2 regions of the Actinocorallia sp. A-T 12471 genome follow, and region 1 is predicted to be linked to the other one. Evidence: riboswitches for the same ligand, from Rfam matches in the RefSeq annotation. Region 1 holds a riboswitch; the other holds the start of a gene.

Region 1 (7,347 bases):
TGACGAACTCGAATCGCCGAAGCACCACGGGACGTCCGTCTCCTTCACCGCCGCCTGACGCCGTCCCGTCCGCCCGCCCCTGCCGTGGACGGCGGGGGCGGGCGTTACGTCTTGACGCCGCTTGTTTCATCCGCCCATTATTAGACGGAATCTCCAACAAGGGAGTGCGTCAGGTCCTGCGCTCCCGGAGGACCACGGCTACGAGACGAGGCCCCCATGACCGTCCCGACCGCGCGACCCACCCCCAAGCGGACCATGCAGGTGCGCCGCGTCCGCTTCACCCACCCCGAGGGCTCGTTGCGCCGCCACTACGTCGTCGGCGAGGACGGTGAGGGCGACCTCGTCATGAGCCATGTGGTCGCGGTCCTGTCGGCGACGTTCCCGCCGGGCGAGGACTTCTTCATCCGGTCAGTCCAGCACTACTCGGACCGGATCACCGACCCGGAGCTGAAGCGTCAGGTGAAGGTGTTCATCGGGCAGGAGGTCGTGCACGGACGCGAGCACGACGCGCTCAACCAGGCGCTGCGCAAGATGGGCTACCCGACCCACTGGGTCGACGCGTTCGTCAAGCGCACGATGGCCCTCAGCACCCGGTTCCTGCCGCCGCGCGTCGCCCTCGGCCACACCGCGGCCCTCGAGCACTACACCGCGACGCTCGCCGAGTGCCTGCTCACCGACCCGCGCGCGCAGGCGCTGCTCGGCGAGTCCAAGGTCCGCGACATTCTGCTCTGGCACGCCCTCGAGGAGGCCGAGCACAAGGCCGTCGCCTTCGACGTCTACCGCGCCGTCGGCGGCTCGGAGCGCATGCGCCGCCGCACCATGATCGAAGCCTCCGTCGGCCTCTTCACCGTAACGATCCTCTTCACCCTCCTCTCCCTCCTCACCGACCCCGCCACCTACAACCCCCGCCGCCTCCTCCGCTCCCTGCGCGCCCTCCGCCACTCCCCCTTCCTCACCCCCGAAATCCGCACCCGCATCCGCGCCTACCACCACCCCACCTTCCACCCCGACAACCACAACACCACCCAAACCCTCACCACCTGGCGCACCCACCTCTTCCCCCCCACCACCCCCACCCACCCCTAACCCACCCACCCCCACCCATAACGCACAGAGTGCGCAACGCGCAGAGCGCGCGCACAGCACAGCGCGCAGAGTGCACAACGCAGGGCGCAGACCCCAACGCGCACAGCGCGCACAGCGCAGAGCGCGCGCAACGCGCAACGCGCAACGCGCAACGCGCAACGCGCAACGCGCACAGCTTAGAGAAACAGCGCAGAGTACAGCGCGCACAGTGCCCACAGCGCAGAGGGCGCACAGCCCGAGGCGCGAGGCGGGAGGCGCCGGGTAGGCGCAGGGGTCAGGTGTGGCGGGAGCCGGGGGGCGAAGGCCACGGGGCGCAGGCGCGGGGTCGCGGGGCCGGTCGGGTGCAAGACGCGGGGCACGTGGCCGAACCGGGGCGGGCGCGGAGCGCAGGGTGGGCGCGGGGCGCGGAGCGCAACGCACAGAGGGCGCGCACAGCGCGAGGCGCGAGGCACGAGGCGCGAGGGTCGGGAGTGACGCGAGGCGGGGGGCGGGGGGCACGAGGCCACAGGGCGCAGGCGCGGGCTGTAGGGGCGGGCCGGGAGCGAACGCGGCGCACGTGGACGAACGGGGGCGGGCGCGGAGCACAGGGTGGGCGCAGGGCGCGCGGGGTGCGGGGTGCGGGGTGATGGAAGGTTACTGGTGGGGGGGTGGGGTGAGGGTGAAGGGGGTGGGGTTGTGGGGGGTGCCGTTGATTTGGAGGGTGAGGGAGTGGGGGCCGGGGTGGAGGGGGCGGGTGGACAGGGGTTTGAGGGGGTGGCGGCGGGTGAAGGTCAGGCGTTCGCCGGGGGGCAGGGAGCAGGCGGTGAGCTTGAAGACCTTGGGGTTGGTGCGGCCCGTGGCCTTGCGGTAGTGGACGACGTAGTCGATGACCAGGCGGGCGGCGGACTGCCCCGTGTTGGCGACCTCGAAGGCGAAGTCGAGGTGGGAGCCGACCGGGACCTCAAGGGAGGTCAGGCGCGGGCCGGTGACCGTGACCTGGACGTCGGGCGTGAAGCCGAGAAGGGTCAGCGCGCCGGGATGTCCGCGCTTCACCGCGGTGCGCAGGGCGTGCCTGACCGTCCGCGCCGTGTGCTCCCCCGACGGCGACAGTGCATCCCACCCCGCCGCGATCTCGACGGCGAGCGCAGGGTCGGCGTGGCTGATGTCGTTGACGTGGTTGGCGACCGACCTGCGCACATACTCCGACGGGTCATGGTGGAGCGCGTCGAGAAGGGCCCGTGTCGCCAGCGGACGCGCCAGGATCTCCGGCACCCGGACGGCCCAGGGCAGCCGTGGCCTCGTCCCCTCCGACGCGAGCCGCCGCACGTGCTCGTCCGGATGGTCCGTCCACCCGGTGACGATCGCCAGGGCGCGGTCGAGGTCGGCGCGCAGCAGCCGCCGGATCGCGAACTCGCCGGTGAAGACAGGCGTGAGCTCCATGAGCAGCGTCAGCGCCTCGTCGAACGCCGCAGGGGTCTCCTCCTCAAGCGCGCGCGTAACAACAGCCTCGGTGACCGGCCAGACCATCCAGCCGGTGAACGCCGGATCCCGCAGCGCGGCGCGTGCGCTCTCGCGCATACCCGCGTGCCCTGCGGGCAGGGAGGCGAGCAGCGCGAGGGTGAGCGCGTCACTGCGTTCCCGCAGCGCCAGCGCGCCGATACCCGGCGCGACGCCGCGCACCGCCTCGGCTGCGGCGCGCCGCCCCGTCCTGTCGAGCACCGCGGCAAGCTCCGCGACCTCCCGGCTACCCAGCAGCTCATCCGCGAGAGGCATGGTCCCTCACTCTCCCCACACGGCCCCCGTGACCGCCCGTGCCCGGTCCGTCCCGGGCGCCCCACACGCTACGGGCCGCCTCTGACATTTTCCGGGGGCGGCCGCGGTAAGCGGGCCAGAGCCGCCTCGATCAGGGTGGCGACGGCGGCCATGCCCTTGGCGTTCGGGTGCATCGCCACCGCGCCGGACGGCTCGCGCAGCGGCTCCGTCCACCGAGTGGCCGCCGAGCGGCACGCGTCGTGGCCGGTGCTGGCGAGCCATGGGTCGACGCCGAGCGCCCCGGCGGCCGCCGCACGACGGGCCAGCATCGTGTTCAGGCTCCGCTGCTTCGCGGCGAGGTAGGGGATGTCCTCTGGCTTGACGGCGACGGCCCGGCCGCAGCGCGCGGTGTCGGGCAGCAGCCTCGGGTACCCGACGACGACGATCACCGCGCGTGGCGCTTTGGCGCGCACCCGCTGGATCACCTTGTCGATCTTCGGCCCGGTCGCGGCGATCTTCGCGTCGATCCTGTCGGCCCCGCCCGTGGTGAAGATCCGCTTGCACCCGCGCAGGAACGAGGCGAACGCGCAGGTGCGGACGATCCCCCCGAATCCGATGTCGTTGCCGCCGAACGTGAGCGTCACAAGGTCGGTGTCGGCGGTGACGGCGTCGATCTGCGCCGCGACCCCCGCTTTCTGCCGATGGGCCACGGCGTCGGTCGTCGCCCCCTTGCACGTCACATCCTTGAGTGCGACATTTCCGATCCGCCGCGCGAGAACGCGGGCGTAATTGCGACTCGACCGCTCGCACTTCGCGTCGAGCTCGCGGGAAATCCCCGGGCCCGCAGCGAAGGAATCGCCGAGCGCCACGTAACGCACCTGCCGAGCGGCCTGCGCTGGAACCGCGAACAGCCCGCAGAACACCATCGCCACAGCGACCACCGCACCCCAAGTCCACAACATTTGCGACCTTACCCATCCAGAACCATCCATGAATTACCCCCGAAACGGGCGAAAACCCTCACCACGCACCGAACAATCAGCCGAGCAATTCCAGAGACTACCAAAGACCATTCTCCACCAAATCCCACAAAGTCCCGTTCCGCCCGAAAAATTCACCGGAAAAATTTCACGCACCGGCTCGCCCGTGAACTACGGCCGGGGGTTTTGGGTGGGTTGGTGGAGGATGCGGAGTGAGGGATGAGCGCCGGGGCGGGATAAGGTTGCGGCGCGGATGGTTCACCCGGCGGCCGGTCGGGTGTCGTAAGAGGGAACCCGGTGTGATTCCGGGGCTGCCCCGCAGCGGTGAGTGGGAACGGAAGCCGTCACAGAGCACTGGGCCGCATGGCCTGGGAAGCGACGGCCGGTAGGTCGCGTCGGAAGACGCGGTGCCCACGAGTCCGAAGACCTGCCTCCGCCCGCGCGCCGACCGGCGCGCGGTGGTCCGCGGCCTCGTGGGAGGGCCAGGGGACGACGCCCGCGCACCTCCGACGGGCTCCGTTCGCCTTCCCCGAAAGCCGCGCTATGGCTCAGCGAGGGAAGCTGCCATGAGAACGACGATCCTCGGATACCCCAGAATCGGGGCGGGACGCGAGCTGAAGTTCGCGACCGAGGACCACTGGGCGGGCCGCATCGACGCCGCCGCCCTCCAGCACACCGCGCGCGGCCTGCGCGCAGGCGTGTGGGCGGAGCTGCGCGACGCGGGGCTCGACACGATCCCGTCGAACACCTTCTCCTTCTACGACCAGGTCCTTGACACGACGGTCATGGTCGACGCGGTGCCCGACAGGTACCGGGACCTCGACGGCCTCGAGCGGTACTTCGCGATGGCGCGCGGCGTCCAGGACGTCCCGGCGCTGGAGATGACGAAGTGGTTCGACACGAACTACCACTACATCGTGCCTGAGATCGGCCCCGGCACAAGGTTCCGGCTTGCCGAGGGCGCGGCCGCCAAGCCCGTCGCGGAGTACCTTGAGGCGAAGGCGCTCGGTATCGAGACCCGGCCTGCGCTCGTCGGACCCGTCACCTACCTGCTGCTCGCCAAGGCCGCGCCAGGCTCCCCCGACGGCTTCCGCCCGCTCGATCTGCTCGACGGCCTCGTCGAGGTGTACGCCGAGTTGCTTGAGCGGCTCGCGGGTGCGGGCGCGCAGTGGGTGCAGCTGGACGAGCCCGCCCTCGTCGGCGATCTGTCGGCCGAGGACATCGCGGCGGTAGAGCGCGCTTACAACCGGCTGTCTTCGCAGCCGAGCCGTCCGCGTGTCCTGCTCGCGACGTACTTCGGCACGATCGACGCGGCGGCGCTGAAGGCCCTTGCCGCCACCGGCGTCGAGGCGTTCGGGCTCGATCTCGTCGCGGGTCCCGGCAACGTCGACGTCGTCGCGTCGGTCGGCGGGCTGCTCGGCCGCACGATCGTCGCGGGCGTGGTGGACGGCCGCAACGTGTGGCGCGCCGACGCCCGCAAGGCCAAGGCCGCCTACGCGGTGCTGCTGGGCCTCGCGGGGCACGTGGAGCTGAGCACGTCGTGCTCGCTGCTGCACGTCCCGGTCGACCTCGACGCCGAGACCGGCCTCCCCGAGGCCGTCCGCGACCGCCTGGCGTTCGCCAGGCAGAAGGTCGCCGAGGTCGTCGCGCTGCGCACGATGCTCACCGCCGAGGACCCGCGCCCGGTCTCGCTCGAGGCGTACGCGGCCGGGACGAACCACGAGGTCCGCGCCCGTCTCGACGCGCTCGGCGACGCCCGTCGCGGCGACCGCGCCGCCCGGTTCGCCGCCCAGCGCGCCAGGCTCGGCCTGCCGGTGCTCGCGACGACGACGATCGGCTCGTTCCCGCAGACCGACGCGATCCGCAAGGCCCGCGCCGCGCACAAGGCGGGACGGATAGACGACGCCGCCTACCAGCAGGCGATGCGCGACGAGGTAGCGTCCGTCGTGGCCCTCCAGGAGGAGATCGGCCTCGACGTGCTCGTCCACGGCGAGCCCGAGCGCAACGACATGGTCCAGTACTTCGCCGAGCGGCTCGACGGGTACGCCGCGACCGACCACGGCTGGGTGCAGTCGTACGGGACGCGCTGTGTCCGCCCGCCGATCCTGCACGGCGACGTGTCGAGGCCCGAGCCCATGACCGTCGAGTGGGCCGAATACGCCCAGTCGCTGACGAACCGCCCGATAAAGGGCATGCTGACGGGTCCGGTGACGATGCTGGCGTGGTCGTTCGTCCGGGACGACCAGCCGCTCGCCGAGACCGCGCGGCAGGTCGCGCTCGCGCTGCGCGACGAGGTCGGCGACCTCGAGGCGGCCGGTATCGGCGTCGTCCAGGTGGACGAGCCCGCGCTGCGCGAGCTGCTGCCGCTGCGCGCCCGCGACCACGCCGCCTACCTCGAGTGGGCGGTCGGCGCGTTCCGGCTCGCGACGTCGGGCGCGGCCGACGCGACGCAGATCCACACGCACATGTGCTACGCGGAGTTCGGCGAGATCATCGGCGCGATCGCCGACCTCGACGCCGACGTCACCAGCGTGGAGGCGGCCCGCTCCCGGATGGAGCTGGTCGGCGACCTGCGCGCGGCGGGCTACCGGAACGGGATCGGGCCCGGCGTCTACGACATCCACTCGCCGCGCGTCCCGTCGGTCGAGGAGATCGAGCTGAACCTCCGGCGTGCGCTCCAGGCGGTCGACCCGGCCCGGCTGTGGGTCAACCCGGACTGCGGCCTGAAGACCCGCGCCTACCCCGAGACCGAGGCGGCGCTGCGCAACCTCGTCACCGCCGCCCGCCGCGTCCGCGCCACCCTCAACTGACACCCACCCCAACTACCCCAAACCCACCCCGCAGTCCCTTCGGGACTGCGGGGTGAAGGCACGCGCGCCCTCACGCCGACGGGCCCTGCGGGGTGAAGGACCCGGGGCCCTCTGACGCCGACGGTCCCGGCGGGTGAAGGACGCGCGGCCTCTGACACCGACGGCCCCTGCGGGCTGAAGGACCCGGGCCCTCAGACGCCGACGGTCCCTGCGGGACTGCGGGTGAAGAACGCGAAACGCTCGACGCCCTTAAACGTCGACGTCCCGTCGAGACTCCGGAGGGCACGGCATACGCAGTGCCCTCTGACGCCGACAGTCCCTTCGGGAACGCGGAGGGCGCGGCACACGCAGTGCCCTCTAACGTCGATGTCCCTGTGGGACTGTGGAGGGCGTGGGGCACGCGATGTCTTCGGACATCGACGGCCCCTGCAGGACTGCGGCGTAGGGGACGCGACACACAAGATCCCTTCACCCCGCAGTCCCTTCGGGACTGCGGGGAACGAAAAGACGCGCGGCCTCTGACGCCGACGATTCCTGCGGCGACCGCGGGAGGGACGCGTCACACGCGATGCGCTCTGACGCCGACGGTCTCTGCGGGGGCCGCAGGGAGGGGCGCGTCACACGCGATGTCCTCCAACGCCGACGGACCCTGTGAGGACTGCGGGGAGGGACGCTATACACGCGATGGCCTCTGATGCCGACAGGTCCTTCGGGGGCCGGAGGAGGGGCGGGCCTCTTGC
Region 2 (7,347 bases), on a different contig from region 1:
CCGCCGCACTTGGCGAAGCCCGTGCCGCCGGGCGCGGCCCTGGTGTACTCGGTCGACAGCCACACCGACACCGGCTTGATCGCGCCGGAGAAGTACGCGGCCGACGGCGAGGCGATCACACAGAACAGGTACTTGCTCGACGGGTAGTTGACGCCCATGCCCGTCTCGGTCGCGATGATGAACGGCCGCAGGTACAGGCTGTGGCCCTCACGGGTCGGCACCCAGTCGCGGTCGGCGTCGACCAGCAGCCGCAGCGCCTCGACGAAGGTCTCCTCCGGCAGCTCCGGCATGGCCATGCGGCGGCACGAGACGTTGAAGCGCGCCGCGTTGGCCTCGGGCCGGAAGCTGACGATGGAGCCGTCGGGCTGGCGGTACGCCTTGAGGCCCTCGAACAGCTCCTGGGCGTAGTGGAAAACCTTGGTGGCCGGGTCCAGGGAGAGCGGACCGTACGGCCGGAGCTGGGCGTCGTGCCAGCCGCGTTCGGTGTCCCACTCGATGGTGATCATGTGTTCGGTGAACACCTGCCCGAACCCGGGCTCGGCAAGCACCGCCTCCCGCTCCTCGGGGGACCTGCGCTGCTCGGCGAGCTTGACGGTGAACTCGATCATGTCTGTCCAAACCTCTTCCGGGTCACCGGGGAACGACCTCCGGTGCACTCCATTGTGTGCTCTGTCTCACGTTCACGCGAGCGGGCCTCGGGGGACGCGGCGCACACACCCGGGAAAGCCGAGAACGGGCGCGCCGCGTCGGCGGCACGCCCGTCCTTGAGGCCCCTTGGGGGAAGATCCTTCGAGGAACCAGGTGGCTGCCGCCTACCCGGCTACTCGCTTGGCGATCGCGTCGCCGACCTGCTGGGTGCTGCGCGCGCCGGTCCGCTCGGTCAGGTCGTCGCCGACGGCCTTCTCGATCTTGCGCGCGGCCTCGGGCAGGCCGAGGTGCTCGAGGAGCATCGCGACGGACAGGATGGTGGCCGTGGGGTCGGCCTTGCCCTGGCCCGCGATGTCGGGGGCGCTGCCGTGGACCGGCTCGAACATCGACGGCGCGGTCCTGTCGGGGTTGACGTTGCCGGACGCCGCGAGGCCGATGCCGCCCGCGATGGCCGCGCCGATGTCGGTGATGATGTCGCCGAACAGGTTGTCGGTGACGATCACGTCGAACCGCGACGGGTTGTTCACGAAGAACATGGTCGCCGCGTCGACGTGCATGTAGTCGGTGGTGACCTCGGGGAACTCCGCGCCGACCTGCTTGAGGATCCGCTGGTACAGCTCGCCCGCGAAGGTCAGCACGTTGTCCTTGTGGACCAGCGTGAGCTTCTTGCGCGGCCGGCCCGCGGCGATCTGGAAGGCGTACCGCACGACGCGCTCGACGCCGAAGGCGGTGTTGACGCTCTCCTGGGTGGCGATCTCGTGCGGGGTGCCCTTGCGCAGCACGCCGCCGACGCCGGTGTACGGCCCCTCGGTGCCCTCGCGGACGACGATCATGTCGATGTCCTCGGGGGCGACGTCCGCCAGCGGGGTCTGCACACCGGGGAACAGCTTGACCGGGCGCAGGTTCACGTAGTGGTCGAGGGCGAAGCGCAGCTTCAGCAGCAGCCCGCGCTCCAGGGTGCCCGACGGGACCGTCGGGTCGCCGACCGCGCCGAGGAGGATGGCGTCCTGCCCGCGGATCTCCTCGAGGACCGAGTCCGGGAGGACCTCGCCGGTCCTGTGCCACCGGGCCGCGCCCAGGTCGTAGGCGGTCTGCTCGATCGCCAGGTCATACTGACCGGCGATCACGTCGAGGACCTTCAGGCCCTCGGCGACGACCTCGGGACCGATGCCGTCACCGGCGACGACTGCGAGTCGGATGTTGCGGGTTGCCATGGCGGCATTCTAGTGCATCCGTCTCAGTCATCGGTCATCCGTCTCACATTTCAGAACATGTCCGGCATCGCGCCGACGCAATGACCTGGGGAGTGGCCTGGGAAGTGGCCTGGAACGCTCCCCCGCCTGCTTGACGAACCGCCGCGCGGCAGAGGACCCTCCAAAGGACAAATACATACAGAGGCGACGGTGTGCAGGAACCCGGTGAGAGTCCGGGACGGTCCCGCCACTGTGATCCGGCCACGGCCGGAGAGTCAGGACACTGACCCGTCGTCCTCCCTGGTTCGGGGCGAGGCACCCCGAAAGGAGACCCCTATGAGCACCCCCGAGACGACGGCGGGAGCGGGCGCGCAGCCCGCGTCCGTCAGCGACGTCCGCAACTTCGTGTTCCTGGCCATCGCCGTCGTGCTGGCGTTCGCCACCCTCTACGCCCTTTTCTTCGCACCGCAGACCGTCCTGCACGAGCTCGCGCACGACGGTAGGCACCTCTTCGGCGCGCCCTGCCACTGATGGCCGCCGAACTCCTGCCCCGCCTGATCGGCCGGGGCGTCATCGCCGGTGCCCTCGCGGGCCTCATCTCGGGCGGTTTCGGCTTCTTCGTCGCCGAACCCGTCATGGACCGCGCCGTCGAGCTCGAAGGCGAGCGTTCGGCGGCCGAGGCCGCCGCGTCGGGCGTCCACGAGCACGCCGAGGAGGTGTTCACCCGCACCGAGCAGCACTTCGGACTCGTCCTGTCGTCGGTCGGGGCGGGCATCGCCCTGGGCATCCTGTTCGCCGCCGTCTACTGGGCGGTCTTCCGCCGCACGTCCGATGAGCGGCCCTGGCAGCGTTCCCTGACGCTCGCCGGAGCCGCGTTCGCGGGCTTCTGGCTGCTCCCGTTCGTCCGCTACCCGGCCAATCCTCCGGGCGTCGGCGACGAGGGCACGCTGGAGCAGCGGACCGTCACGTGGGCCGCCGCCATCGTCATCGGCCTCGCGGCGATGTTCGTCGCGTGGCGGGTGAACGCGGCGCTGCGGGTGAAGCCCGACCATCTCCGGCAGCTCGCGACCGGCGCGGTCGGCGTCGTCGGGCTCGCCGTGCTGTTCCTGCTCCCGGCCAACCCCGACGAGCTTCCGGTGCCGCCGGAGCTGCTGTGGGACTTCCGGATTCTGGCGGCCGCCTCAGCCGTCATCCTCTGGACGTCGCTCGGCGTGGTGTTCGGCCTGCTCGGACTGCGCGCGGCGGCTCCCGTCGCCGTCGCGCAGCCGGCGCACGCGGACGCCTAGTCCGCACGCGAGCGCCGGGCGGCACGCAGCCGCCCGGCGCTTCGTGCGTTCAGACCGGCGGTGACAGCAGCACCGCGAGCCGCTCGGGCCCCGAGACGCCAAGGCGCGCGCAGATCTCGGCGATCTGCTCGGCGACGGCCTTGGCCGGCATCGCCATCTGCTCGGCGATCTCCGGCTCGGTGCGGCCCGCCGCGACGAGTTCGGCCATCTCGTACTGGATGCGGCTGAGGTCGGGCACGGCGGCGGTGCGCAGCGCGGGCGTGCGGACCTGGTCCGAGCGCTGGGCGAGCACCCAGGCCCTGGTCCCGGCCGCGGCGGCCTGCTGCTTGTCCCAGTGCACCTCGGCGGCCTGCGCGGCGGCCTCGGCCGCGTGCAGCGCCATGCCGAGCTCCTCGAACTCGAACGACACGCCGATCAGGCCCGACCAGTCGCCCGCCGCCGACGCCTCGGCGTGCCGCGCGCACAGCGCGGCGAGGTCGCCCTCGGCGTCCTCGGCGAGGTGGGCGAGCCGGTCGGCGACGACGCCGGCCGCGCCGAGCCTGACGACGTCGTGCAGGGCCGTCAGCGCATAGGGCCGCAGCTCAAGGGCCTCGGCGGCGGCCGCTGCGTCGAGCAGGCCGTGGACTGCCGCGCCGGTCGCGCCCTGGGCGACGAGCAGCCAGGGGCGGGCGAGCGCGACGGGGAACCACAGCGCGCGCAGCGTCGGCAGGGCGCGGCGGTCGGCCTCGGCGAGCGCGTGCCGTGCCGTCGCGAGGTCGCCCGCGAGCGCGGCGGAGTGCGCGAGCTCGCCCAGGCAAGGACCGGCGAACAGCGACCTGCCGCGCTCGAGCATCCGCGCGCCGTCCCAGCCCTCGCGCAGCGCGGCGTGCACCTGGCCGCGCGCGCGGGCCACGCGGGCGCGGGTCGCGGCGCGCGCGACGGGATCGTCGGACGGGACGCCGTGCTCGGCGGCGGCGTCGAGGTCGCCGACGCTGATCCACACCCAGGACCGCGCGAACTCGAGCAGCGGCCCGGACTCGGGGGCGTGCTCGTGCCAGTGGTCGGCGTGGCGCAGCCCGGCGCGCACCTTGTCGAGCGCGGCCGTGGCCTGGCCGGTGAGCGCGGCGGTGACCGCCTCGACGGTGTCGATCCGCGCGCGGATCGCCGGGTCGGCGTCGCTGAGCTCGGCGGCGTCGTCGGCGAGGTCGAACGCCTCGCGGCTGCTCGCCCGGTGCACCGCGAACGCCGCGCGCTGCGCGAGCAGCCGCTGACGCGCGGCGGGCATCCCGACGGTCTCCAACGCGACGGACAGGACCCGGTCGGCGTCCTCGGCGCGGCCCAGCCCGTAGGCGAGGACGGCCGCGCGGGCGCAGGCGAGCACGGTGCGCGCCTTGTCCTCGGGGCGGCGCGGCGCGTCGGCGAGCATCAGCTCGGCCTCTTCCGGCGCGCCGAGCGAGGCGAGCAGCGACGCGCGCGCGATGGCCTCTTCAAGGGAGGCGGGCCCCTCGCCTGAGCGCGCGGGCACCTCCTTCCACTGGCCGCCGTCCAGGACGCCGGTGGCGCGTCCGGCGCGCAGCAGCTCGTGCAACAGCCGCAGGTCGCCGCCGGTCGCCTCGGCGAGGTACTCGCCGGTGGGCTCGTCCACCTCGGCGAGCCCGGCAAGGTCGGCCAGCGGGGCGAGCTCGACCTTGCCGAGCGCGAGCCCGGCCAGCGCCTCGGGCAGCTCACGGCCCGCGGCGACGAGCCTGACGCGTCCGGTGGCGACGAGTTCGGCGAGCAGCAGGCCCGAGTCGGCGTCGAGGTCGTGCACGTCGTCGGCGGCGACGGTGAAGGTGCCCTCGCCCGCGCGCGTCAGCAGCGCCTCGACCGCCCCCGCGACGTCCTTGACGGGCGTGCGTATCGGCAGGAGATGGGCGAACGCCCCGAACCGGACGGCGGGGGCCTGGCCCGCCCTGGCCTCGAGGACCGGCGTGTCCACCGTCGCGGCGAACTCGTGCAGCAGCCTCGACTTGCCGACGCCGCCCGGCCCGACGATGACGGCCCCCGCGAGCGACGGGTCGAGCACCGCCGTCCGCACCTCGGCCATGTCGGCGTCCCTGCCGCGCAGCGGCCACGCGGTGCCCACATCGGGAGCGAAGATTCCCCAGCGCGTCACGACAAGCCCTCAACTCTCGGTTGCGTCCCGGGCCACACCTCGACCTCGCGGTCACGGACCATCTGACGCCTGCCTTCTGCCGACGGTTCGCAGTTCACCAGTGTCTTTTACAGCGGGCAGTCGCCGCATTTCTCGCCGCCGGGCGGAACTCTCTAAAACAGGCGGCAGCCCTTACGCGGCCGTGAGGAAGTCAAGACAACCGCCAGAGGCGACGGTTCAAGCATCGCATCACGCGCCGCCGCGCCGCCCGACCGCTTCCGGACAGCCGCGGCCCCGCGACCAGCGGTAACGAAGAACGCCCGCCCGGACGAGCCGGGCGGGCGTGTCTTACGCGTCAGAGGGTCACTCGCCGAGCTCGACCCGGCGGACCAGGCCCGCGCCGATCTCCTCGGCGATGGACTCCAGCACGTTCTGGTCGATCGCGGAGTCGACGGTCAGCACGGTCAGCGCTTTGCCGCCCTTGGCGTCACGGCCGACCTGCATGCCCGCGATGTTGATGCCGCGGTCGCCGAGCAGCTTGCCGATGACGCCGATGACGCCCGGCTTGTCGATGTAGCCGAGGATCGCCATGTGCGGCGCGGGCGACAGCTCGACGTCGAAGCCGTTGATCTCGACGATCCGCTCCCAGTTGCGCGGACCGGACAGGGTGCCGGAGACCGAGACGACCTCGCCGTCGGCCATGGTGCCCTTGACGGTGATGACGTTGCGCCACGCCGGGGACTCCTCGCTGGTGACCAGCGAGACCTCCACGCCGCGCTCGGAGGCGACCAGCGGCGCGTTGACGAAGGTCACCGACTCCTCGACGACGTCGGAGAACACGCCCTTCAGCGCCGCCAGCTCGATCACCTTGACGTCGTGGGCGGTGATCTCGCCGCGCACGATCACGTCGAGCCGGACCGGGACGCCGGCGGCCAGCGCGGTGAACACGCGGCCCAGCTTCTCGGCGAGCGGCAGACCCGGCTTGACGTCCTCGGCGACCGCGCCGCCCTGCACGTTGACCGCGTCCGGCACGAACTCGCCCGACAGCGCGAGCTTGACCGACTTGGCGACCTGCGTGCCCGCCTTCTCCTGCGCCTCGTGGGTGGACGCGCCGAGGTGCGGGGTGACGACGATGTTGTCGTGCTTGAACAGCGGGCTCTCGGTCATCGGCTCGCTGGAGAACACGTCGAGACCGGCGCCGGCGACGCGGCCCTCGGTGAGGGCCAGGTCGAGCGCGGCCTCGTCCACGATCCCGCCGCGCGCGGCGTTGACGATCCGCACCTCCGGCTTGACCATGTGCAGCTCGCGGTCGCCGATGAGACCGAGGGTCTCCTTGGTCTTGGGCAGGTGGACGGTGATGAAGTCCGCCTGGGTGAGCAGCTCATCCAGCGAGACCAGCTTGACGCCCAGCTGCGCGGCGCGCGCGGCCTGGATGTAGGGGTCGTAGGCGATGACGTCCATGTCGAACCCGGCGAGGCGCTGGGCGACCAGGACGCCGATGCGGCCGAGGCCGAGCACGCCGACGGTCTTGCCCTGGAGCTCGACGCCGGTGTACTTGGAGCGCTTCCACTCGCCCTGCTTGAGCGCGGAGTGGCCCTGCGGGACGTTGCGGGCCGTGGCGAGCAGCAGCGCGATGGCGTGCTCGGCGGCGGTGACGATGTTGGAGGTGGGCGCGTTGACGACCATCACGCCCGCCTTGGTGGCGGCTTCGACGTCGACGTTGTCCAGCCCGACGCCGGCGCGGGCGACGACCCGCAGGCGCTTGGCGTGGTCGAAGACCTCCGCGTTGGCCTTGGTGGCCGAACGGATGATCAGGGCGTCGACGTCGGCGACGGCGGGCAGCAGAGCGGCGCGGTCGGCACCGTCCACGTAACGGACCTCGAAGTCGTTCTCCAGGACGGCGATACCGGCCGGAGACAGCTCTTCGGCTACGAGGACGACTGGCTTGCTCAACGTGGGAGTCCTTGAGGTGAGATCTTTGCAGGTGAAAGGCCGCCACGCCCTCGTGCCGCGCCCGTGGTCCACTCTATCCCCGCCGGGGCGTCAGGCCCGACGGGACCGCCCCAACTCCCAGAAACGGCGAGGTCGGGGCAGGGGCGTGGAGTCG

Evidence for each region. A riboswitch is a leader RNA that binds a small molecule or an ion and turns the genes downstream of it on or off. The one in region 1 is predicted to bind cobalamin.
Region 2: linked by a shared signal. The riboswitch ahead of R9X44_RS04545 (CbtB domain-containing protein) and the one ahead of metE (5-methyltetrahydropteroyltriglutamate--homocysteine S-methyltransferase) in region 1 are both predicted to bind cobalamin.

The regions. Positions count from the first base shown of each region.
Region 1 is NZ_JAWZTE010000007.1:123,421-130,767, forward strand. Features, by position in the region: gene R9X44_RS20805 (NAD(P)-dependent oxidoreductase) at 1-58, shown strand, start outside; gene R9X44_RS20810 (metal-dependent hydrolase) at 217-1,086, shown strand; gene R9X44_RS20815 (DNA alkylation repair protein) at 1,720-2,838, opposite strand; gene R9X44_RS20820 (SGNH/GDSL hydrolase family protein) at 2,907-3,809, opposite strand; cobalamin riboswitch at 4,035-4,247, shown strand; gene metE (5-methyltetrahydropteroyltriglutamate--homocysteine S-methyltransferase) at 4,364-6,607, shown strand.
Region 2 is NZ_JAWZTE010000001.1:959,613-966,959, reverse strand. Features, by position in the region: gene R9X44_RS04555 (branched-chain amino acid aminotransferase) at 1-608, opposite strand, end outside; gene R9X44_RS04550 (3-isopropylmalate dehydrogenase) at 813-1,862, opposite strand; cobalamin riboswitch at 2,015-2,148, shown strand; gene R9X44_RS04545 (CbtB domain-containing protein) at 2,178-2,372, shown strand; gene R9X44_RS04540 (CbtA family protein) at 2,372-3,127, shown strand; gene R9X44_RS04535 (hypothetical protein) at 3,177-5,261, opposite strand; partial or broken gene R9X44_RS35685 ((2Fe-2S)-binding protein) at 5,369-5,413, opposite strand; gene serA (phosphoglycerate dehydrogenase) at 5,604-7,193, opposite strand; gene R9X44_RS04525 (hypothetical protein) at 7,284-7,347, opposite strand, start outside.